DNA from 3 places in the Butyricimonas sp. Marseille-P2440 genome. Region 3 is predicted to be linked to each of the others. Evidence: riboswitches for the same ligand, from Rfam matches in the RefSeq annotation. Region 3 holds a riboswitch; each other region holds the start of a gene.
The links. A riboswitch is a leader RNA that binds a small molecule or an ion and turns the genes downstream of it on or off. The one in region 3 is predicted to bind cobalamin.

Region 1 (7,756 bases), 120 kb from region 3:
CGCCGTTCCAAAGCTGAAAAAGATCTTGTATGGAAAAACGAATCTCCCCGAAGCAAAGTCCGGCAATGATACTTCCTGCGAGCAACAGTAGCAAAAAAGCCAGAAAGACAATCCATTTGTAATATTTTCCTTGCATGGGAAATTTATTTGTTAAGATATAGCGGTTTCCGGTACAAAGATGCGAAATATTCATTAAACTTGAAAGTTATTCTTGTATTCGTCCAGTGGAACGAGTTTTTGGTACTTTTCTGTAACTTCATGCGGGGATTGACGTTAAAAACTAAAAAAAGATGTTATGCTCTCGGTGGAATTTCAATATAGGGTAAGAAAGATTTACAAGTCGCTCAAGCACTTGGTGGAAGTGGTGAGCAACGTATTATTGTTTTTGGCTTCATTTCTGGCGATCATTCTGGTGATTTATCGCTTCGGGTTTAGGATGCCCGACACGTATTCCCACGAGATATACTATACTTTCCGGGAGATCATGCATCTTTTCCTGGCGCTGGGTTTGCTTCGTTTCCTGTTTAATTTTAAGCTGTTGCGAGCGGAGAAAGGTTTCTGGATAGAGGTATTGGCGTTGCTTTTCCTGTTTGCCTTGACCTTATTCTCGAGGCATTTTGACAAGCCGGATTCCGGGGCGATCAGTCCGCTACTCTTCAAGGTGGAGCGGATATTGACTTACGGGGTGGTGTTGCTGTTAAGCATCATCCAGCTCTCGAAGCAAATATTCGTCGTCTTGCGAAGCCGGGTGAAAACGGAAGTCCTTTTTGCCGGAAGTTTCTTGTTCATTATCTTGTTAGGATCGGTATTGTTGAGGTTGCCCAATGCCACTTACGAGGGCATTAGTTTCACGGATGCGCTTTTCACGTCGACGAGTGCCGTATGTGTGACGGGGTTGACGGTTGTGGACACGGGCACCACGTTTACTTTGATGGGGCAAGTCGTCCTGTTATTCTTGATTCAGGTCGGGGGGATCGGGGTGATGACCTTCACGAGTTTTTTCGCCATGTCCTTTTTAAGCGGTACTTCTTTTCATGACCAGTTGATGATGAAAAATCTTCTGAACGAGGCTTCCTTGAGAGATATTTTCCGGACAGTCGTGTACATCGTGTTGACAACCTTTATTATCGAGGGCATCGGTGTGTATTTGGTATATTTGCAGGTACAGAATGTGGCGGACATCGGGAATAAAACGTTTTTCGCTTTGTTCCATGGTATCTCGGCATTCTGTAATGCGGGCTTCTCCACGTTGCCCGGCAATCTTTACGACCCGTTGATACGCCATCTGTATGGATTGCAGGTGATCCTGGCTTTCCTGATTATTTTCGGGGGTATCGGTTTCCCAATCTTGTTCAATTACGGGAGATTGCTGCATTACGGTATCCGGAACAGGGTGAAATGTATGCTGGGAATGGGGTACAAGGTTGTCCATGAACCCCGTATCGTGAGTACGACGACCCGCATCGTGTTACCCACGACGTTGGTATTGCTGGTCGTGGGGACGGGTTTATTCTGGATATTCGAAGACCACAACGCCTTGGAAGGAATGTCCGTGACGGGAAAGTTCGTGACTTCGTTCATGGGGGCGGTGACTCCCCGTACTGCGGGATTCAACAACGTGGATATGTCTATTCTGCACCCGTCCACCATTTTCCTGACCATGGTGTTGATGTGGATTGGTGCGGCGCCTATGTCCACGGGTGGCGGTATCAAGGTCACGACCTTCGTGATCGCGTTGAAAAATATCTGGGCGAACCTCACGGGTAACGACCGGGTGGTGGTAGCCCATCGGCAATTGACCCGGGAGAACGTGAACCGGGCACATTCGGTGATCGTGCTTTCCGTGCTCTGGATCATTTTAGGCACATTCGCTATTATTTTGTTAGAACCGACGGCAACCATCACGCAGGCTGCTTTTGAGATTATATCCGCGTTAGGTACGGTTGGATTGACGCTGAATCTGACCCCGACCATGAGTGTCGCCGGGAAACTTGTTGTTGTTTTCACGATGTTCGTCGGTCGTGTCGGTCTGTTGACCCTCTTGGCTTGTTTCATCCGTCGTCAGGAAGCAAAATTGTATACTTACCCGGACGACACGGTAATACTCTAATTTTAATTCTCAATTTTCAATTCTTATGAAGTGCATTGTATTTGGATTAGGAAATTTCGGGGTTGCGTTATCGCAGCGGTTGACGAAAAGGGGCAACGAGGTATTAGGCGTTGACTCGGATATCAGTAAGATAAATTTGTACAAGGAGGCGATCACGAACACGGTGGCATTGGATGTGAAGAATGCGCAGGCATTGCAGACCTTGCCTTTATTGGACGTGGATGTCGTGTTCGTCGTGTTCGGGAAGGATTTCGGGACCTCGTTATTCGTGATAGCCTTGTTGAAACAATTTGGCGTGAAACGTATCGTTGCCCGTTCCATCTCGCCCGTGCACAAGGTGATCTTGCAATCCATGGGGATCACGGAAGTGATAAATCCCGAGTGGGAATATGCCGATTTCTTTGCCACGAAAGTAGAATTGGGAACTACAGTTGATTCCTACGTGGTGGATGACGACCATCTGGTTATCGAGTGGGAAGTACATTCTACTTTCTTGGGGAGAAAATTGGAAAATGCCAAATTTGAGGAAGAGTTCGGCTTGAAATTGATTGCCTTAAAACGCTATGATCCTAAAGCCGGTAAAGCTTTAGTCGTGGATAATCCCCCTGCCGACCTCGTGTTCACGGAAAAGGATGTCCTCGTATTTTTCGGACAGCCGAAGAATTTCCGTAAACTCGGGGTTCAGATAGTATAGGGGGTAGGCGTTATTTCCTGCTTCATCAATTGAATCAACTCTTCCACCGTCTCCACGAACGTGACAGGCGTGGGGCTGCAAATATATTGATCCAACGGAAATATTTTATTATTCTTCACGGCATTGAGGCTTTTGATCTCTTTCCATTTGGTGATCTCGTTTTCGCCCACGATGCCCATGCCCACGACAAAAATGATGTCTGGGTTTTGGAGAAGAACGAATTCTTTGGATACCATGGCATTGTCAAGGTCTTGTGCGATGTTTACCCCTCCGGTTTGTTGGATATAGTCGTGCATGAACGAGCCGGGTAATGCCGAGAATAGCGGGTCACAACCGATCTCCATGAATACTTTGGGAGGATTGTTGAAATTGATTCCTTTTTTCAGGTTTTCGAGTCGTGCTTTGCATTCCTTCACGGTAGCTTCCGCCTTGTCAGCTTTGCCCGATATCTCACCCAGGGTGATAAATTGCTGGCATATCTCCTCGAAGTTTTTGGGTTGGTTCAGGCGTTTGGTTTTTATACCCATGCGCTCGAATCCCTCGAGTACTTTCGGGGGAGTCAATCCGCTGGCGAGCACGATGTCCGGTTGCAGTGCCACGATCTTTTCCATGTTCACGCTCACCGCGTCAGCCACGACCGGGATAGAATCCGTCGGTTCCGTGATGCAAAAGCGGGTACAGCCCACGATGTCTTCGTTTGCTCCCAAAAGGTACAGGTTTTGCGTGATGGAGGCGGCAAGCGATACGATACGTTTATGCTTTTGCGAGTATCCGGTGATTGCCGTGATAAGTAATATGAATAATAAAATGAACTTCTGCATGATCTTGATATATAAAATGAGGGTGTAAAAGTAATATTATTTAGTTTATTCGTGTATGTGTTTATCCAGAATATCCCCGTCCCGGAACTCTTGAATGACGTAGTGTGAACCCGAGAATTCTTTTTGTAAGCTTTGTATTTCTTCGGGGCTTTGCACTCGTGGGATAACCGTCGTCCGGAATTGGTATTCCAGTCCGGAGGTTTTGATAATCCGGATAGATTCTTGTATCTTTTCCAGCAACGAGGCAGTCATCGTGTAATTTACCTTTCGGTAACCGGGAAGCGAGAGTGAGGATTTGATATCCATAGCCACGGCATCTATCCACTGTCCGGCGATCAATTGTTGCAAAACCTCCGAGTTCGACCCGTTCGTGTCGAGTTTCACGGGTAACCCGAGGGCTTTTATTTTTTGGATAAACGGGAGCAGGTCTTCGTGCAACGTCGGTTCTCCCCCGGATATGACCACCCCGTCGAGCCAATCCCGCCGTTTGTTGAGGAAGCCGAATACGTCCTCTTCCTTCATGTCCTGTGTCTGCCGGAGTAATTCCGGCAGTACAAGAGATGGGTTGTGGCAGTACCCGCAACGGAAATTGCATCCTTTCGTGAATATCACTGCGGTAACTTTCCCTTCCCAGTCAATCAGGCTTTGTTTGACGAATCCTCCTATTCGCATAATACGCTTTCTTTTTTCTGGACGCTCTTGTCAAACAGTTTCCGATCATTGAACTCGGCTCGTTTCCCGTTGTTCCATTGGCTTACGGGACGCATGTAACCTACAATCCGGCTGTACACCTCGGAGGATGCCCCGCAATGCGGACATTTGAAATGTTCTCCCGCGATATAGCCATGCGAGGGGCATATGCTGAATGACGGCGAGAGCGTGATATAAGGCAATCGGAAAGTAGACGTCACCTTGCGAACCATGTTTTTCGCCGCTTGCGCGGAGGTCTGCTGCTCCCCGGTAAACACGTGGAAAACGGTTCCACCCGTGTACAGCGTTTGCAACTTGTCTTGTTGGTCAAGAGCCTCGTACAGGTCATCCGTGAAGTTCACGGGCAGATGCGTGGAATTGGTATAGTAAGGTTGTGCGCCTTGCTTGTATTGCTCGTGGTTCGCAACGATAATATCGGGATATTCGGCAGTGTCGAGCAGGGCGAAACGATAAGAAGTACTCTCTGCCGGGGTTGCTTCAAGATTGTATATATTTCCCGTTTCATCTTGGAATTGCGTCAATATATCCCGCATGAAGTGCATCACCTTTTGGGCGAACTCCATCCCGTCCGGGTGTGAAATGGGTACCCCGAGAAAATTCATGCAACACTCGTTCATGCCGTTGATGCCAATCGTGGAGAAGTGGTTTTTCCAGAAACAACCGTAGCGTTCCCTGATATAGCGTAAATAATATTTGGAATAAGGGTACAGTCCTTTCTCGGTATAACGTTCAATCACTTTGCGTTTGATTTCCAGGCTTTCCTTGCTGATCTCCATCAAATGGCGCAAGCGTTGGAAAAAATTCTCTTCCGACGCGGCTTCATATCCCAGCCGGGGCAGGTTGATGGTTACCACTCCCACGGAACCCGTCAGCGGGTTGGCGGCAAACAATCCTCCGCCTCGTTTCATTAACTCCCGTTTGTCCAGCCGGAGGCGGCAGCACATACTGCGCACGTCGTCCGGCTTCATGTCGGAATTCACGAAATTGGAGAAATAGGGAATGCCGTATTTTGCTGTCATCTCCCAGATGCCCTCGTAATCCGGGTTGTTCCATTCAAAGTCCGGGGTAATATTGTACGTCGGGATGGGGAACGAGAACAGGCTGCCGGAAGCATCGCCTTCGCTCATCACCTCGGCGAATGCTTTGTTGAGCATCGTCATTTCGGCTTGGAAATCCCCGTACACTTCTTCTTTCACTTCACCGCCGTGCACGATATGTTCGTCTTTCAGAAAATCGGGTACAGTCAAATCCATCGTGATATTGGTAAAAGGTGTTTGGAACCCGACCCGGGTCGGCACGTTCAGGTTGAATAGAAATTCCTGCAAGCATTGTTTCACTTGCTTGTAATTCAAATTGTCGTAGCGGATATAAGGAGCGAGGAACGTGTCGAAGTTCGAGAACGCTTGAGCCCCGGCGGCTTCGCCCTGCATGGTGTAGAAAAAGTTCACGATCTGCCCGAGAGCCGTGCGAAGGTGTTTTGCCGGGCTACTCTGTGCTTTTCCCTCTACCCCCCGGAATCCGACCGTCAGCAAGTCTTTCAGATCCCAGCCTACGCAATAAACACTCAGGAATCCCAAGTCGTGGATATGCAAAGCCCCGCTTTTATGCGCTTCCGAGATACGTTCCGGGTAGAGTTGGCTCAACCAGTAATTGGACGTGATTTGCGTCGCTATATGTTGATTCAGTCCTTGCAGCGAGTACGAGGAATTGGCGCTCTCTTTCACTCTCCAATCGCTCAATGACAGGTAATTATCCATGACTTCTATATTTGTCAGCAGCGTCTTCGAGTTGCGTATCTGCTCGTGTTGCTTGCGGTAGAGCAGGTATGTTTTCATCAATTGCAGGTCGCCGTGTTGGAACAGAACGAGTTCCACCGTGTCCTGGACTTGTTCCACGTGCGGAAGCTCCCGCTCTGGGGTGTTCGCTTCAAGGATTTGCACGACTTTATGACACAATTCCCGTGCTGTTTTACGATCGGGCTGTCCGATAGCTCTCGTTGCCTTGAAAATGGCTTGTTCAATCTTTTCCGGTTTGAAATCGCAAATTTCCCCGTTGCGTTTCACGATTCTTGAGAACGTGGTTGATGTTTCCATGATTAAAATTTTAATAATTAAAAAATACTTCGGGGAAAACACGAGAAAGGATCGTGTATGGCAGAGAATTGTCTTTTTCGCTTTTCACCCGAAAGCTCCAATTTATTTGCAATCGGCAGGTCTTCTGACTTACTCTCGCTTTTGAATCTCCTTCCCATCGACAGCGTGACAGTGGATTATTGATTCAAGCGTTGAATAGAGCTTACAGCTACGGGTATAGTGCGGGATTTTCACCTGCTTCCCTGTTCGTCACCGGAGTGAACCGAATGCATGGCAAATGTATGATAAAATAATTGTATTTCAATAGCAGTTTTCAAATAAAATAATTTCCTTGAAATGTATGTATTGTTAATGTGATGAATTATAATTTGTTGTAACAAAAATTGGATAACTTTTTGGATGGATGTGTTTTGTTGTCTTTTTGAATTCGGAAAATTTATGGCCAAATGTGAATGAATGAATTTTTGAATAGAGTTGATTATTTCGTCCGGTCTTTGGCTATGAATACTTTATAGGGTTACGAGATACTTGACAACATAGTACGCTCCTTTTAAAAAGTAAAACCCGATTGCTTGGATTTGATTAGCAATCGGATTTTTTCAGAATGATAGTCTATGACTATTTTTTGTTGGGTTCTGCCGCTTGCAATAGACGGGGAATGGGTAGAGTGTTCCTCATCTCCTCATAGTCAATGGGGGACAGAGTCCATGCATCCCAAGAAAGGTCTTCCAAAGAACGATAGATCACGAAAAAGTTGGAATAGTCGAATTCTTCGGACTCCGGAACTACGTTGCCCTGTCCTAGCCAATAAGTGGGATAAGCTTGGTATAGCCCTCCTAACCAATAATCTTCCGGATCAACGGGTTTCAAATTATCAAAGTCTTGAGATGAAAGTTCATAGAAGCCGTCAACAAAGTTGTCTTGAGAGATTGTCAAGTTCCCGTTACTTACTTCAATTTTTCCGTCATTGTTTCCATCATAGCCAAAACCGATAATATAACTGCCCGATTGAGCAATATAGAGGCGGGGATCTGCTTTCGCGATCGCCCGCAACATATCGATACCTAGAGGTTCTGTCCCTTTTTCCCAGCGATATCCCCATGCGAGAAAGAAAACTTCGTCATCTGTAGGTTCCAGCATATTGGTACCGGTGATCCATTGAATTGCGAGAGCAGAGCGGTTTTCACCTTCTCCTGTCCAGTTTTTTATGTTGGCGAAACGGAATTGACCGTCAGATACGTTGATTGTCAATGTGTCGGCATCGGAACCCACGGAATTGGTTGCCGTGAGGATGATCCGGTATTCTCCGAAATCTTCGGGAGTGAAT
Region 2 (7,756 bases), 98 kb from region 3:
ACAGTACGGAAATGCAAATCCAAACGAGGACCCAAGAAATCCAGGACAGAGGGAGAAGAGAAATCTTCCAGCCAATTCACCGAGGTTCGAAAGATGTGGCGAATATACCGCCGTGCTACCGGGGAACTGCCCATATGGCGCACGTGGGCAAGGGCCACGGGGATCGCTAAAAGCGACTCGGCATTCCACTCCGTGAACGGCGGATGCCTCCGCCCGGGCGAGGGTGTGTGGGCATTCCCTACATTCCGTTTCTCCATGGGGACCTTGGAAGCACCGGTTATCATGGACGTGGCAAGAGATGGCTGGAGCGTCACCCTCCGCTGGGAAAATGACTCAGACCGCCCGAAAGCGAGCGCCTCGGACCAAGTGTACCTCGGGTACTTCTACGACACGCAACCCCGTTCCCCGCGAATGATCGCCTGCCCCGGCACGCGCCGCGGTGACGGCGAGGTAACCGTGGAAATCCCCGCGGCAGGTCAACCGGACGGAACACCTCTGCATCTATACTTGTTCTTCGGCAACGGGAACCCGGACCGGTTCTCCCCGAGCGAATACGCAGTTATCTAACTACTTTTGCGACAGGACACCGCAATAAACCTGTATTGTGTGTCAATCAATGTTTCGTGTAACAAATGACCTTATGGACTAGAGATGTGTCAACACACGCCTTCTTTAGCCTTTCTTATTTTATCGTACCATTCATCTATTGAGAATCTTTCCCGTATCGTTTCCACGGCTTTAGGCGATAAACGATCCCACCATTGCCTGCCCAGACATTGCGATATCGACTCTTTGAAAAATTCAACATCCCGGTGACATATCATCCCATTGATATTCGGGGCAACGATCATGTCAGCACCTTCCCCGTCCGCCACAACTGGGACGCATCCATACGACATGGATTCAAGCAAAGCGTAGTTGCAAAAAACGATCTCAGCAGGGAAAACGAATATTTTACTTCTCCGGAGCAACTTGCCCCCATAAGAAACAAAGCCTAATATCGTGATTTTGTCTTCAAGCCCGAGTTCCCTTATTCTGTCTAGAACTTCTTCTTGATACTCTATTTCGACCGAAGGTTTTTTCTCATTCAAAACGCTGAATCCCGCAAGTATAATCTTCAATGCGGGCATTTCATCTAACAATCGCTTGAATACCTCCAACAAAAACACCACGTGGCGCTTCTTCCTCGGGCTGTTCATGAATATAATGTCGACATCTCTCTCATCATAAGTCAAAAGGGGGCGGCTATGATACGGGATTGCGTTGTGAACGAAACAAAGCTTATTGCCCAAATTGCATTTCCTTGCATCTTCCAGCAGATTGTATTCCTTGGCTATCACCAGATCTGCCAATTTTAACGCCCGCTTTGTCAAATAAACTTGCAATTTCCCCTTCGAGAATTCAAGTCCCCTCAAGATCACGATAAGATTGCGCCTGAACAATTTCGCAACAACGGCATAAAATATAACCATTTTACTACCACTGCTATACAATTCTACGTTCTTCGATTTTACCTTACACAAGGTACAAATAAGCGTTTTTACACGTGTCATGATTCCCATGGGGACTATTCGCGCGTCCGCATTATACTTATCTATGAATTTTTGGCTATTCCCATATACATCGTGGACCAGATATTTTATGGTTTCCCCATTTTTGGCATACACATTTGACTGATAGCCTATTTTATCGCAAAAACGTTCTAATCCGATACAAATAGTATCAACATATTCTTTATCCATAATTATTTCTTCACGCTTAGATCAATTCAATATTCATGACTACATTGCCCGTTTAATCCCCAGGAAAAAAAGCACTCTCGCAACTTCTTAACACACCAGCAAAAAGTCACTCTTAAAGCATCAATAACACTCATATTCTCGATTTTACGAAAAAGCAACCAATGATATTTTACAAGACTTAGTTTATTGCTAGAGAGCGAACCTTTTCTTTTACGATAAGCGGTTAAAACCTCGGCCATTCCATAAAAGCACGGTTGTTCCTTTAACAGCCTAAGCCATAGAGCCAAATCATTACGTTTCCTTATATCAGGCACTTCTATCGAGCGTAACATTTTAGTATCCAACATGACAGTAGAATTCCCGATTGTCCCTTTTCCCCACATTGCCTCATCGAAATTCGTGGTATTCTTCGGGAAAACCGTCCTGCCCAGTTCTCCGCCTCCATCAAATATAAGCTTGTACGCAGTACAACACATCGCCACGTTGTGCAAATGCATATAAGCGATCTGGCGCTCAAGCTTTTCAGGCATCCACAAATCATCACTGTCAAGAAACGCTATGTACCGACCGTTGGCAAAACCGATCCCTATATTCCTGGCGTTCGCCGTTCCGGTATTGCTTGAAATTTTTATATAACGTATTCTTGAATCCGAAATTGTATATCGAGATACGACATCAAAAGTACCATCACTGGAACCATCATCGACAATTATCATTTCCCACTCGCAATAAGTCTGCGCAAGAACACTCTCAATCGCATCAGAAATATACATGCCACAATTAAACGCCGGGGTTACGATGGATACAAGTTCTAAATCCATACTAAATATACAGCTATTTCAACTATGATTTTCCTTCAATATTGCAAATATACGCTAATCTACCGTAGTCACATCCTTTTCTTGTGATTTTTTAGAAAAAATTATTTTTCATTATACGCATTGAAAATATCCCCCACGAAAGTGCGAGTTTATCGGATTTTGTATTTATTTTTGTCATGAGTGCAGAAGAGTCAGGTGTCACGAAAATCAAGTTACAAATAATGTTTAAATTAAATATTCTAAATAAAGCCTTAAAAGGTGAATTACTAAAATTTAAATACAACATTATCTGGGATTTTTATATAAATAACCTAAAAAAGATATGTGACAAGAAAAAACGAATTCCCGTCATAGTATCTCTAACAAGCTACGGTCGAAGAGTCACGGCATGTACGCCTTATGCAATACTATCAATATTGAACGGACGGGTTTTACCCGGACAAATCATCCTTTGGCTAGATTCTAAAAATTGGACAACAGACAATATTCCTGAAAAAATCAAGTCCCTGTCTTTTGCGAATTTGCAAATTAAATTTACAGAAGACGTTAAATCATACCAAAAGCTGGTACCGGCAATCAAAGAATATCCATCGGATCATATCGTAACGATAGATGACGATACATACTATCCGCCATCTTTCCTTGAACGTCTTTATGAATGCCACAAAAAAAATCCTTGTTACATTATATCAACACATTGCCGGTATCCCACCTTCGTAAACGGGAAACTATCGAGTTACAAGGATTGGGCAAATATTAATACCACTAATACTGCCAAACAAAACAAAATTTCCTCCAAACTAATATTTCCTCTTGGATATGGGGGTATATGGTATCCGCCTGATAGCCTTTATCCAGATGTTACAAACCAATCATTATTCACGGAAATATGCCCTTATGCCGATGACATCTGGTTCTACATGATGGGAGTAATAAAAGGCACTTCCAAAGTAAACACGTTTTTCAACAATTCAGGTTTTTATCATTTGGATTTATTCCGACAAATTATATTTAAAGACAGATTACAGAATTTAAATATCGGGAATTTCCAGAATGATATACAATTAAGCAGATTGCTAAAGCATTACGATATCGATTTAAAAGATAAAGCATGAAAACGGAATTATCCCCTGGATACACTTCCCGAAACTACCAACGACTTCAACAATGCCATGCAATTAATTCCCAGGCACCGGGAAACAGGCAAATAGATGCCAACTGATATTAAAAATCCCATGACAAGAACGGAGAAGTCGCGAGTGATTCCGACACGACTTATCGCCAAGCTTCCCCAAAAGCACGAGAAGGCGGATGCCAACAGGATTTTGAGCATCGATTTCCAGGGTAGCAGCCCCAACAGGCTCGTGTTCAAAATACGCGCTGTACTTATCATTAGAGCCATGAGACAAAAAAAGGTGGTTGCCGTGGTGATTACAGCGATTGCCAACAAAGACGGGAAATAATAAACACACGATAAATCAAGTGCAAGCAAGGTGATTGCCGTGACCAAATGGGCGTTCGCGAATATCTTGCCTTCGCCTAAAGCGAACATCAACGGTCCGTACGGCACAATCCGCGCCAAATTTATTATCGTGACAACCCTGAACAAATCTGCCGCTTCACGATAAGCGATCCCGTATAAGGTTCCCATTATTTCCGGGGCAAAAACGCAACAAAACACGGCAAAGGGGTATATTATTGACGCGGACTTGAATATCACGCTTTTCCAGAGAGTTATATATTCCTTGTTACCAGCCCCGTTTTGGGTCATCCGGGAAAACTCGGGCAATAAAATACCGGATATGGCGCCAATCACCATTCCGGCAACAGGAAGTTCCTTGTAGCCGTTCGCAAACATGGCAAAATTTTCAACTCCCAGGTAACGGCTCACGAAAAATTGACTCACGGACCCGATAATAAATCCGTACAAGCTTGAAGTAAATACCGGCATCGAAAATCGCAATATATCCCGAATTGTTATCTCCGTTTTCCCGGGTGTAACATTCTTAAACGGCAACGACAAAAGTCGAAAACCGACAAGACTCGAACCCAAAGAAGCAACCACTAGCCCAGTGACGACCCCAGTAACTCCGGCATCGAAAATAATCTCCGGCAACACGGAAAAAAGTATACAGAACACACGACCTAGCAAGACGTACACCAGCACGACACGTGTCATCCCGTACACGGTCAAAACACGCTCGACACCCAATACCGGCATCAATAGCATGGGAGTTACGGCAAAATATTTCAAATTGACAGTTAATAACGGGTTTGCCAGCAATTCGGCTATTCGAGCCGCCCCCGTGAACAACAAAAGCGAGAAAACAACAGAAAGTCCCCAGAACAATAGGTTCAATTTGCGAATCACCGCCTGCCCTTCTTCGATAGGAACTCGTGCAAGAAAATAAGAGTACGCGTTAGGAAGTCCAAAGGAAAAAATGATCAACAAGGTCGAGTAAATATAAATCACCTGTCGATAAGTTCCGTACTCGACAGTTGTCATGTACCGGCTAAGAATAGCGGATATTATCAATGTCATACATAACGACAACGCATTAGCAAGCACCAACCACAACGCTTGTTCCGTTTTAGTTTTACCGATCGCAATCTCCCGCTTCATCATGTTTCAATTCAAGATCATACTAAAAAAATACAAACATCAGTATTTAACCGCCTTACAATCTCTATAGCAGACAATCGACACAAAGTTGCATAGTAGAATAATAAGAATACAAACATAATGAATTATCTGATATATACAAATAAAGACAAAAAATGTCTTTTCCACGGGAAAATCTTTTCCACCATTCATTAGTAATATAAAAAAATAGGTATTACTTTCGCGGTGCTATGGTTCCCGGGTAAGATATTTCTACAACCTTACCAGGGATTAATAGGGAATCAGGTGAAAATCCTGAACAGATCCACTGCTGTAAGTTTCATAACAATTTCTCCGGCACTCGTGATCCACTGTCCCGCATATCGGGGATGGGAAGGACGCCGGGAAAGAAACAAGTCAGAAGACCTGCCATACGATCACATTGTTTAACGTTCAAGGGGAAGGAAGAACGTGAACGCCGATAGCTTAACCATTGTCGACCGGATACGCCAAGCCTTTTCCAGACTAAAAGGGAGATTATGTTCGCGAAAAAGTGGTTTTGTTTTCTGATTATTTTATGCATAGGTACGGTATTGTCGTCATGCGACAAACCGGGGATGCCTTACCCCGACGGGGTGTTGGGCAACGGGGATATAGAGGCTCTCGTGCTGAACGAGGGGTTGATTAACACGAATGCCGGAGCTATCTCGGTGATATATAAGGACGGCAAGGTGGTGGTGGATGCCTTCCAAGACGTGAACCATCGTCCGATGGGTGACGTGGCACAATCCATCACGATGATTAACGGGAAGTATTTCGTGGCGATGAACAACTCGAAAAAGATCGAGATCATCAACCCCGTGACCTTCAAGTCCGAGGGGACAATACTCTACACGCAGGCGGGCTACCCGCGGCAGATCGTGCCCATCTCCCCCACGGAAGCAGTCGTATCGGACTTGAACCGCCAACTGGTACGCGTCCGAACCGTGCCGCCTTACGGGAAGCCGCTGGAATACATTTCCATCCCCCGGTGGGTGGAATACTTGGTCGTGGCGGAAAATAAAGTGTTCGGCATGACGCAGGGAGGTCTGTACGTGTTCGACGCCGACAACATCAAGAAGGATTACGCCCGGATCATCAAAGAGGTATATAACGAAGAATACACGAAAACGTGCCAAATGTTGATCGACAAGGAAGGGATGATCTGGGGGCTGATGTACCAGAAAAGAAGCGGGGTGGTCACGGGCATCACGCTGAAACGCGTAGACCCCAAGCGGGAGAAAGTGGTCGAATCACACACCTTGCCCATCGGCGACCCCAATTCACAAACACCGGGCGAGATCATCGGCTATATCAATTACAACCGCACGGACATCGATCCCACGGGGACATGGATATATTTCAACGTGAAAACCCGTTCGGCTGAAGCGAACGCCAAGGGCGAGAAAGAACAACAAAGCGTGTACCGTATGAACGTGGATAGCGGCGAGTTCGAGCATTATTACGACCTGCCGGAGGTGGGCATGATGTACGGTTTCGCGGTTAGCCCGGAGGGGGACGTCTACTTGTGCGACTGCCTGGATTACACCGCGCAAAGAGGCTACATTCGCCACTACCTGAAGGACGGCTCGAAGGTCAGCCACAAAGTGGGAGTGTATCCCGGTCAAGTCTATTTCCCCGGAAATCAACGCTAAAAAACGAATTATGCTTAAAAGAATAACGATAGGATTATGTATCTATTTCACGCTGGGAAGCGGGATGCAGGTAGAGGCACAGCGAAGGGATTCGGTGGCGATGCACGGGATGCTCGACACGGTGCAGGTGGTCAGCCAACGTATCCGGCACGCCAATGAAGCGAACGCCGGGGCAAAAGTGAGCCGGATAGACCCGGAAATCATGCAAGCAAATAAAACCCGCTCGCTGGCGGAGTTACTGACGGACTACACGGCGATTTACATCAAAAGCCTGGGAATGGGCGCCCTGTCGACTGCCTCCTTCCGGGGAGCCAGTCCCTCGCAGACACGGGTGAATTGGAACGGCATCAATATCACGCCGCCGATGTCGGGGACTTTCGATTTCTCGCAAATCCCGGTGTTCTTCACGGACAACGTGAACCTGTATTACGGGAGCAGCCACGTGAAGAACGGGACGGGAGCTATCGGGGGGAGCGTCAACCTTTTCACCGACCCGGACGGACGCAAGGGTGTGAGCGGGAAAGCCCTGGGCGAGTACGGCTCGTACGGCACGTACACGGCGGGAGCGCAAGTGAACTCGGGCGGAGAAAAATCGACTTTTAAAACCCGCCTGTACTACCAGCACTCAGACAATAATTACACTTACCTGAACAAGATATTGACCAACGAGCCTTTCCGCGAGAAACGGCAAGACGCTGACTACACGCAATGGGCGGCAATGCAGGAAGGCTACTTCCGGTTATCCCCTTACACCCGGCTGACGGCAGTGGCGTGGTTTCAGGAAGGCGAACGGATGTTGCCTCCCGCTCTCGGGATTGTCAACCAATCGCACGAGAAGCAACGGGAAACCAATTTCCGGGCATACGCGGGCGTGGATTTCACCCGCAGCATACACGC
Region 3 (7,756 bases):
TTTCTCGGAAACCACAGTCCATCCCTTTTCAATAGCTATAGAAGGAGTGCCGACAGATTTATTTCCATAAACGGTTACCGTAGCCTTACTATTCGTCGTTTTATAAAGCCGTGTATAAACAGCATCAACAGCATCTTTATCCATTTGATTATTCTCAAAAGACACAGTCACAAGAGCCCGGCAATTTGATAAATCTAACTCTGTCAACTGGTTCGTTCCACAAGAAATAGAGGTTAGGCAAGCCAATACCTTATTGGAAGTACACACTTTCAAGGAGATTAACTCATTCTTAGAGCACGTCAAAGAAGTCAAACTCTCGTTGGCAGATAAATCCAAAGAGGTCAATTTATTCCCGCTACAATCCAAGGACGTCACGTTTGGGGATATTTTCAAACCCGTCAATTGATTGTTCGCACAAGTAATACTAGCCAGATTATCATATGAAGAAAGATCTAAAGAAACAAGCTTATTATTACTACACACGATTGATGTTACAGAACTCGGGAGTTTCGGCAATTCCGTCAATTGATTCTTGCTACAATCCAAGCTCGTCAGATTTTTACAAGCATCCACACTCAAAGAAGTCAAAGCAGCTTTACAAACAACAGCCGTCAATTCCTGGCAATCATTCAAATCCAAAGAAGTAAATTTCCCGGCAGAACATTGTAATTCTGTTAATAATGTACATTTACTCAAGTCGAGCGAGGTCAAATCCTTTTCCGCTATCCACAACAAAACAGGTCCTCGCCCTTTCGCGACAATCGTATATGTGCCAGCTTCAAACTCGTGACTGTAAACCGACATACTACCCGGCTTTTCCGTTTTCCCGTCCCCCCAATTAATCTCATCTACTAACGCCCCGAGATAGCTTCCCCGGAACAAGTTAAAACTAACTTTTCCCGCTTCAGCTTTCGTTACACTCATGGATATTTCCCAAGGGGTTGTCATATCTTCATACACCCGGTCCACGTTATCGGAGCAAGAAGTAAACATTGCGCCCCATATCATTAGCATTACAACAAATATTTTTCTCATAGCCTGCAAATATTAAAAATTATATGACACAGATGCCTGGAAGTTCCGCGGCATCCCTTTCACCGGTTTGTTGCCTTGCGTGAAATAATCTTTATTAAACAAGTTATTCACGTTCACTGCCAACATCACGTTACGTTTAATAGTATAAAAAATACCTCCATCCATTAACCACAAAGCCGGAGTATAAGTACGAGCTGCCACATCCTTGAATACTTTATCCACAAAATTACCACTCAAATGGAATGACAAGTTTTTAAATACCCCGTGCGGGATCGTATAGTCGCCAAAAACATAGAAAGTGGTACGGGGAGCTCCTGTTGTACGCATATTTTTACTTGTTTCCACATAATCCGGGAAAGCACTACTCTTCAAGATTGCACGCGTGCGATAATCGGACACGCCCAAACCCGCAGTAATTTGTAAAGTCGACACGGGAGTAAGGATAATCTCCATATCCAATCCTCTGGAGTCAGCCGTACCGATTTGGGCTTGTATCGTTTTCTCTTCCACAAAGATCTCTCCGTTCTCATCTTCCGTTTCCACATTTTGCGTTCCGACCTTTCTCACTAAATTCAATTGCCGCAAGTAAAAAATACTGGCATTAAAATCAACAAAATCATTTAAGGTGTAACGAATCCCGACTTCTGCCTGGTATCCTCTCGTTGGTTTAAACACCTCTCCGCCATCCGTATCCGGATTATACGCCTTACCATTACGATCGAGATAAATCGTATTCGGGTTATAAATTGTCGTATTCGGAGTAAAATATGACGCCATAGAAGCATAGAACGAAAGTTGAGGCATGGGAATATATACCGCTCCGGCACGATACGTGAAAGCGGAAGTGCTTACCTTCTGCCATTCGGAACGATTCTCTTTATCGTAATGCCGCTCTTTATCGGTAGGGGTTGCCGTGGCACTCTGGCGACGGAAGAAATCCATACGTCCGGCAAGCATTACTTTCCACTTCTCGTTCAACTCAATCACGTCATGGATATAAAATCCGTTCGTATAATCCTTACGCATGGTAACAGCAGAAACACGATTTTCCCACCACCCTTGTACCAAGTGTGGATCAACAACTGTTAATTTAGCTTTTACTCCGGGACCAATATTATCATTTTCCTTTTCTGTCCAACCGTTATATTGCAAATAATCAAACAAATCAAACGACCAACCTACTGTATAGTGGTGGGTCAAACTACCAGTTTCGAGATCTCCAGTTAACTCCAACGTATTATTCCACGTATCATGCCGCGGGTAAAAACCTAACGGGTATGACCGCTGCAAAGAATCGAGGCAAACATATGTTGGGGTCAACGCACCTCCATTTTTCTTATAATAAACGTAATTATAACCATCTCTTGGAGTTTTTGAAGTCAGGTAACTGATACCTTCCACGGTACAATAACGCATAAAACTATGGTCAAAGGCAAAACGCTCTTTCAGTTTCAAACTCTTGGAGAAACTATATACATATTGAAAATCGATATTCCAATTCTTGCGATTCATAAAATCATTCGCGTGATCCCCATAAGTCTGGTCATAATCGGCAAAAGGATTTAAATCCCCTTTCTTCAACACGAGTTCATTTGTCTCCACATCAAACATATCCCCGGGCATATAAGGAGCCGATCCGATTTCCGTCGTGTAATCGTCATCGCAAAAACCGAAACGCATATCAATCCGGCTTTTCCCGAGAGTAGCCCCCAATGCAGCCAAACCGGAAAAGCGATTGGATGTCACATCCCGATACCCATCCCCGTGGGAGTAATGCAAATTTGCCCGGTATTCAATAGGTCCGACCAATTTGCCCCCGAATCCCATGGTTGCCCGTTTCTCATTCCAACTCCCGTAACTGATACGGGCATTTGCCGTGAAATCAGGAGTCACCTTCTTGCGAACGATATTGATTATTCCCCCCATGGCAGAATGTCCGCCCAGAATGGATGCCGCACCCTTAATTACCTCGATTCTTTCCACTGAAGCCAAATCTCCAAACGGTGCCGTGTTCATGATAGCCCGGTCATCGCGTATTCCATCGATCATCACCAATGCCTGCCGTCCCCCGCGTACAGAATAAGCCTTAAAAGGACCAAGTTGATTAGAAATCGTTACTCCCGGCAAAAAACGTACTGCATCCTCTAAGTTTACCATTCCTTTGCGTTCGATCACCGCCCCCGGCAAAGAAGTTACTGTCATGGGTACATAACGTAAAGGCACATTCAGGTTTAATAGCTGAACCCGATTCGTCTTTTTAGTTTTCACCACGTTTACCTCATCAATCTGGAAAATGGTATCCGTGATACTTTTCTTTTTCCGCTTGTCTTTGTCCTCCGCAAAAAGAGAACCAATACACATCATCAGCAATAATGCCAATACAACAACTTTTTTCATACAACTATATATTAATAATGAATAAAGCATTATTAACATAGTCTTCTGGGCAATATGAGTTTCAAGGTAAAATTGTATTTTCCCTCTCGCTTTTTTTCCCGAAAGCTATGGTTTATCTTGTTCGGCAGGTCTTCTGACTTGTTCCGGATTTTGTTGCCTTCCCGGTTGTAACACCAGTGACATTTGAAGTACAAAATCCTTTTAAAGGAACTTACAGCTGCGGGTACAGTTCCGGATTCTCACCGGATTCCCTATTAAGCATCACCTCCACGAGAGAAGGTGTAACACCAAAACAGGGGCAAAAGTAATACAATTTTCTTATTTTATAATTTCCAGACCTATTTTTTCCGTTCCTCCGGACAAAATCTTCATTTATTATTCTAAACGAAATGAAGAATCTCAAACACAGGAACTTCTGGCAAGAGATTCTTCACGATATTCCGGCTGACGGAAGAAATGATCAAAACTCCTTCACTCTACTTTAACCTTTACATTTCCGGGGTCTTCTTATCAATCGGATAATGTATTTCACGGACAACACGATCCCGGATAGAGATACAAACGCACATCCCAGCAACAACATCCACATGACCACTGTCCACAACACGGGACGATCCAACAAGAACTTAAAATCCAGCCGGTGCAATCCCCGGAAAGCCCATCTTCGCCATCTGCCATTGTCATCATAATGCTGCGGGTTTTCAGATTCGAGATTAAAATAGTAAACATCATTATTTTCCGTTTCCATCGTTACTTTGTATGCCGGAAGGGGTAATCTCCCTTTCCGCCGGGAAATATAATAATTGTCATACTCTTCCATCCTGCTAATCGTGTATTGAACCGTATCTCCAGCTAATTTCTTGGCAGCAGCATACACCATTTCCTCTGTTATACGGAACGGACACACAGAATCTGCAGAAGCGTCCAGCGTATAAATCTCATCCACGGTACGCACCTTGTAAAGCGGGATATCCTGATAGTTTCCCCACGATATCTCTTTCACCTCTCCGTGTTCCTTGGCAATCGAAGCTATTGCCGCCCGGTAGTCCAACTGATAAGCTTCAGCGGGCAAAGCACCCCGGTCAGATACCTGGGGACGGGATGCCATGTCTTTTCCCTTCTGCTGTTTAAACAAACTTGAAAAGGTCGACGACATCGGCGCCCAAGCGCTGAAAAGCCAAGTAAACAAGAAAATACCGAAAAAGAACCCCGTAATGTGATGCCAGCGAAACCATTGCTTTTTGTACGGGGAACGTAACAGCCCTTTGCGCCGGTTCAACCAGTAAGCCCGGACACCAAGGAAAGCACCGGCAACGCACATAATCATGCTTACCAACGTGCTCCAGTAGAGCAAAGCATTCCACGACTGCATATCTTGCCGAATAGAAGTAATATACAACCAATGCGGAATCGCCCCGATCCATGCCCAGAAACGTTGCTCACGGGAAGAAAAATGAAGAATATCGCCCGTACGGGATGACACATACAAGCGATAATGCTCCGGTCCATCATAATAAAAAGCATAAACGGGCAAATCCCGCTTCAATTGTCCGAAAGGAATCCACACGTCCAACTTATGCATGGTGTCCACCTTCACAATATGATGATCGGGACACCATAAGCGGGCGTGCTCCTCGCAAAGCGGATAAGTATTATCCGGCAGCACGTAAGCCGTGTCCATGTATACGTCCTCAATGTCCCTCCACCGACCGTAATGGAAAACCGGTCGACCGTAAGGATTATTGAGCGTGAGATTTTTGCCTAACACGTCTTTAGGCAGACGCTGCCACACCTCCTGCATGGAGGGAAGTTGAGCACTATCCAAGGCTTCCTGCCGGGGCAAACGTTTATCCGGACCCACGCGGGGGTAACCATGATAGATAAGTACAATCCCCGAAATACACCACGAGAAACACAAAATACACAACAATACGCCCAGCAAGCGGTGAACATGAATAAAAAATTTAATCATAACAATACCATTTATATCAATTCCCCGGACTGGTCCGAAACTCCGTTTCACTTACTTTCTTCATTTAGAGAGAAGTGAAAAACCTCTTTTCAAGAAATTCTTCACTTCATCCCTATAACAAACAATCCCGGGGAACAATTGTCCTAAAACTTGTAAGAAAGTGAAAACTGATAATTCACCGGCGCACCTTGCACGGGAGCATTCGTCGTTTCAAAATATTTCTTGTTCAGAATATTATTCACGTTACAAGACAGCGTCACATGATTGTGAATCGTATAGAATATTCCGGCATCCATCAACCACAAAGAGGGATAATACAAGTTAGACGCCACGTCACGGTACACCTTATCCCGGAAATTACCACTCAAGTGGAAGGAAAGGAAGCGGAAAATCCCAGAAGGGATCGTGTAATCAGCCATAAGGTAGTATGTCGTGCGGGGCACTCCCGTCGTGCGCATATTCTTTCCTGTCTGTTTGTACTCGGGAAAAGCATCACTCTCCCGGATGGAACGTACCCGGTAGTCCGAGAAACACAAAGCCCCGTGCAACGCTAACGACGGAATTGGGCGAACTGTCACATCCATATCGATCGTGCTCATGTCGGCACGTCCCACTTGTGCCCTAACCGTCATTTTCGTCGGTTGCATCGAGTCATCCGGTTGTTCCACGTCCACTTCACGCGTTCCCACGTTGGTCACCATATTATTACGGCGGACATACGAGTAATTCACGCTGGCATCAAACCATTCCCACGGCGTATAGCGTGCGCCCACCTCAAAAGAATAATCGCGTTCGGGATCAAAAATCTTGTCCCCTTCCGTGTCGGGATTAATCTCGTTGCCATTTTTATCCAGGTAAATGTTATTCACCGCGTAAGTCGTGGTATTCGGGGTAAAAGCAGACCCGTGAGCCAAGTGTATGGAAAGTTCCGGTGTCGGGAAATAAACGGCTCCCACGTGCCACGTGAAAGCGGAAGTATGGAAACTCTGCCATTCGCCAATGTCCTCTTTTTTATAGTCGAATGATTTCCCGTCAATCGTGGGGAAATAACCAGAGTATTTCCGCTTGTAGAAATCCATACGCCCGGAAGCCATGAACTTCCATTTCTCGTTCAACTCGAACACGTCGCGGAAATAAATCCCTTGAGTCCAAAATTTACGAATATAAATATCGGAAACATTCTGATCCCACCATCCCTGTACGAGCTGGGGGTCTTTGACAGATAACATCACATCAGAGCCGGGACCATACGTGTCGCCCGAATTCCAACCGTTATACTGGAAATGTTCAAAATACGTCCAATTCCAACCAATAGCATAGTGGTGCTGCATGGAAGCGAGCTCTGCGTCACCGGTCAATTCCACCGTATTATTATAGGTATCATGTTTCGGGAAAAAACCGCTTGGTCCGTAACGGCGCAAAGAATCAAGATCCACGTAATTAGCAACTTGTTTGCCGTTCTTCGTGGTATAATACTTGTAATCCGCCCCATCAAAAGGAGATGTAGAGCTCTTGTAAGCTAAACTCCCGGCTCCTGAAGTACGGTGATAACTATGATCAAAGGCAAATACTTCTTTCAACTTCAAACTATTCGAGAAGGAATACACGTAACTAAGTTTGAAATTATAACCCTTACGGCTGTGAGAATCGTTGGCAAAGTCGTTGTACGTTTGTCCCATGTCGGCAGTCGGGTGTTTATCACCTTTCTTGAGTACGACTTTCTCATTTTCCAAATCCAGCATATCCCCCGGCATATAAGGTGCGGCACCCAGCTCAACAGTATAATGGTCGTTCTCAAAACCGAAAGTAAAATCTACCCGGCTTTTGCCTAACGTGGCACCCAACGCCGCCATTCCGGACAAACGCTCTGGTGACATACGCCGCCATCCCCCGTGAGTAGCGTAGTGCAAGTTTGCCAAGTATTCCACGGGACCGATCAACTTACCGCCGAACCCAAGACTAACCTTCTTCACGTCCCAACGCCCATAACTGAACCGGGCGTCCGCAGAAAACTGGGGAGAAACCTTTTTGCGCACGATATTAATCACGCCACCCATCGCTCCATAACCGGCTAATATTGCCGCAGGACCCCGCAAAACCTCAATAGACTCCGCCGAGGCGAGGTCGCCCAAGGGGAAAGTATTGATACTCTGCCGGTCATCCCGGATACCGTCGATCATCAGTACTGCCGGCATATTAGATCCCCCGACATAAAATCGTTTCCACAAACCACCCTGATCAGCCATGCGCACCCCAGGCAAGAAGCGAACAGCATCCACCCACTCGGTAATTCCTTTACGTTCCAGCATTTCGGAAGGCATTTTAACCAAATTGATCGGGATAAATCGAAGG

Region 1: another riboswitch for cobalamin. It lies ahead of BN8899_RS06860 (ribonucleoside triphosphate reductase); the one in region 3 lies ahead of BN8899_RS06410 (TonB-dependent receptor).
Region 2: another riboswitch for cobalamin. It lies ahead of BN8899_RS06785 (DUF5074 domain-containing protein); the one in region 3 lies ahead of BN8899_RS06410 (TonB-dependent receptor).

The regions. Positions count from the first base shown of each region.
Region 1 covers NZ_LT594609.1:198,042-205,797, reverse strand. The annotation lists gene BN8899_RS06885 (FecCD family ABC transporter permease) at 1-136, opposite strand, end outside; gene BN8899_RS06880 (TrkH family potassium uptake protein) at 296-2,110, shown strand; gene BN8899_RS06875 (potassium channel family protein) at 2,136-2,804, shown strand; gene BN8899_RS06870 (ABC transporter substrate-binding protein) at 2,792-3,625, opposite strand; gene BN8899_RS06865 (anaerobic ribonucleoside-triphosphate reductase activating protein) at 3,671-4,297, opposite strand; gene BN8899_RS06860 (ribonucleoside triphosphate reductase) at 4,288-6,429, opposite strand; cobalamin riboswitch at 6,526-6,711, opposite strand; gene BN8899_RS06855 (PKD domain-containing protein) at 7,048-7,756, opposite strand, start outside.
Region 2 covers NZ_LT594609.1:171,167-178,922, forward strand. The annotation lists gene BN8899_RS06760 (hypothetical protein) at 1-567, shown strand, start outside; gene BN8899_RS06765 (glycosyltransferase family 4 protein) at 657-1,742, opposite strand; gene BN8899_RS06770 (glycosyltransferase family 2 protein) at 1,769-2,563, opposite strand; gene BN8899_RS06775 (glycosyltransferase family 2 protein) at 2,740-3,678, shown strand; gene BN8899_RS06780 (lipopolysaccharide biosynthesis protein) at 3,687-5,186, opposite strand; cobalamin riboswitch at 5,401-5,614, shown strand; gene BN8899_RS06785 (DUF5074 domain-containing protein) at 5,705-6,859, shown strand; gene BN8899_RS06790 (TonB-dependent receptor plug domain-containing protein) at 6,870-7,756, shown strand, end outside.
Region 3 covers NZ_LT594609.1:73,379-81,134, forward strand. The annotation lists gene BN8899_RS06405 (leucine-rich repeat domain-containing protein) at 1-1,035, opposite strand, end outside; gene BN8899_RS06410 (TonB-dependent receptor) at 1,048-3,432, opposite strand; cobalamin riboswitch at 3,538-3,739, opposite strand; gene BN8899_RS06415 (PepSY domain-containing protein) at 3,914-5,404, opposite strand; gene BN8899_RS06420 (TonB-dependent receptor) at 5,548-7,756, opposite strand, start outside.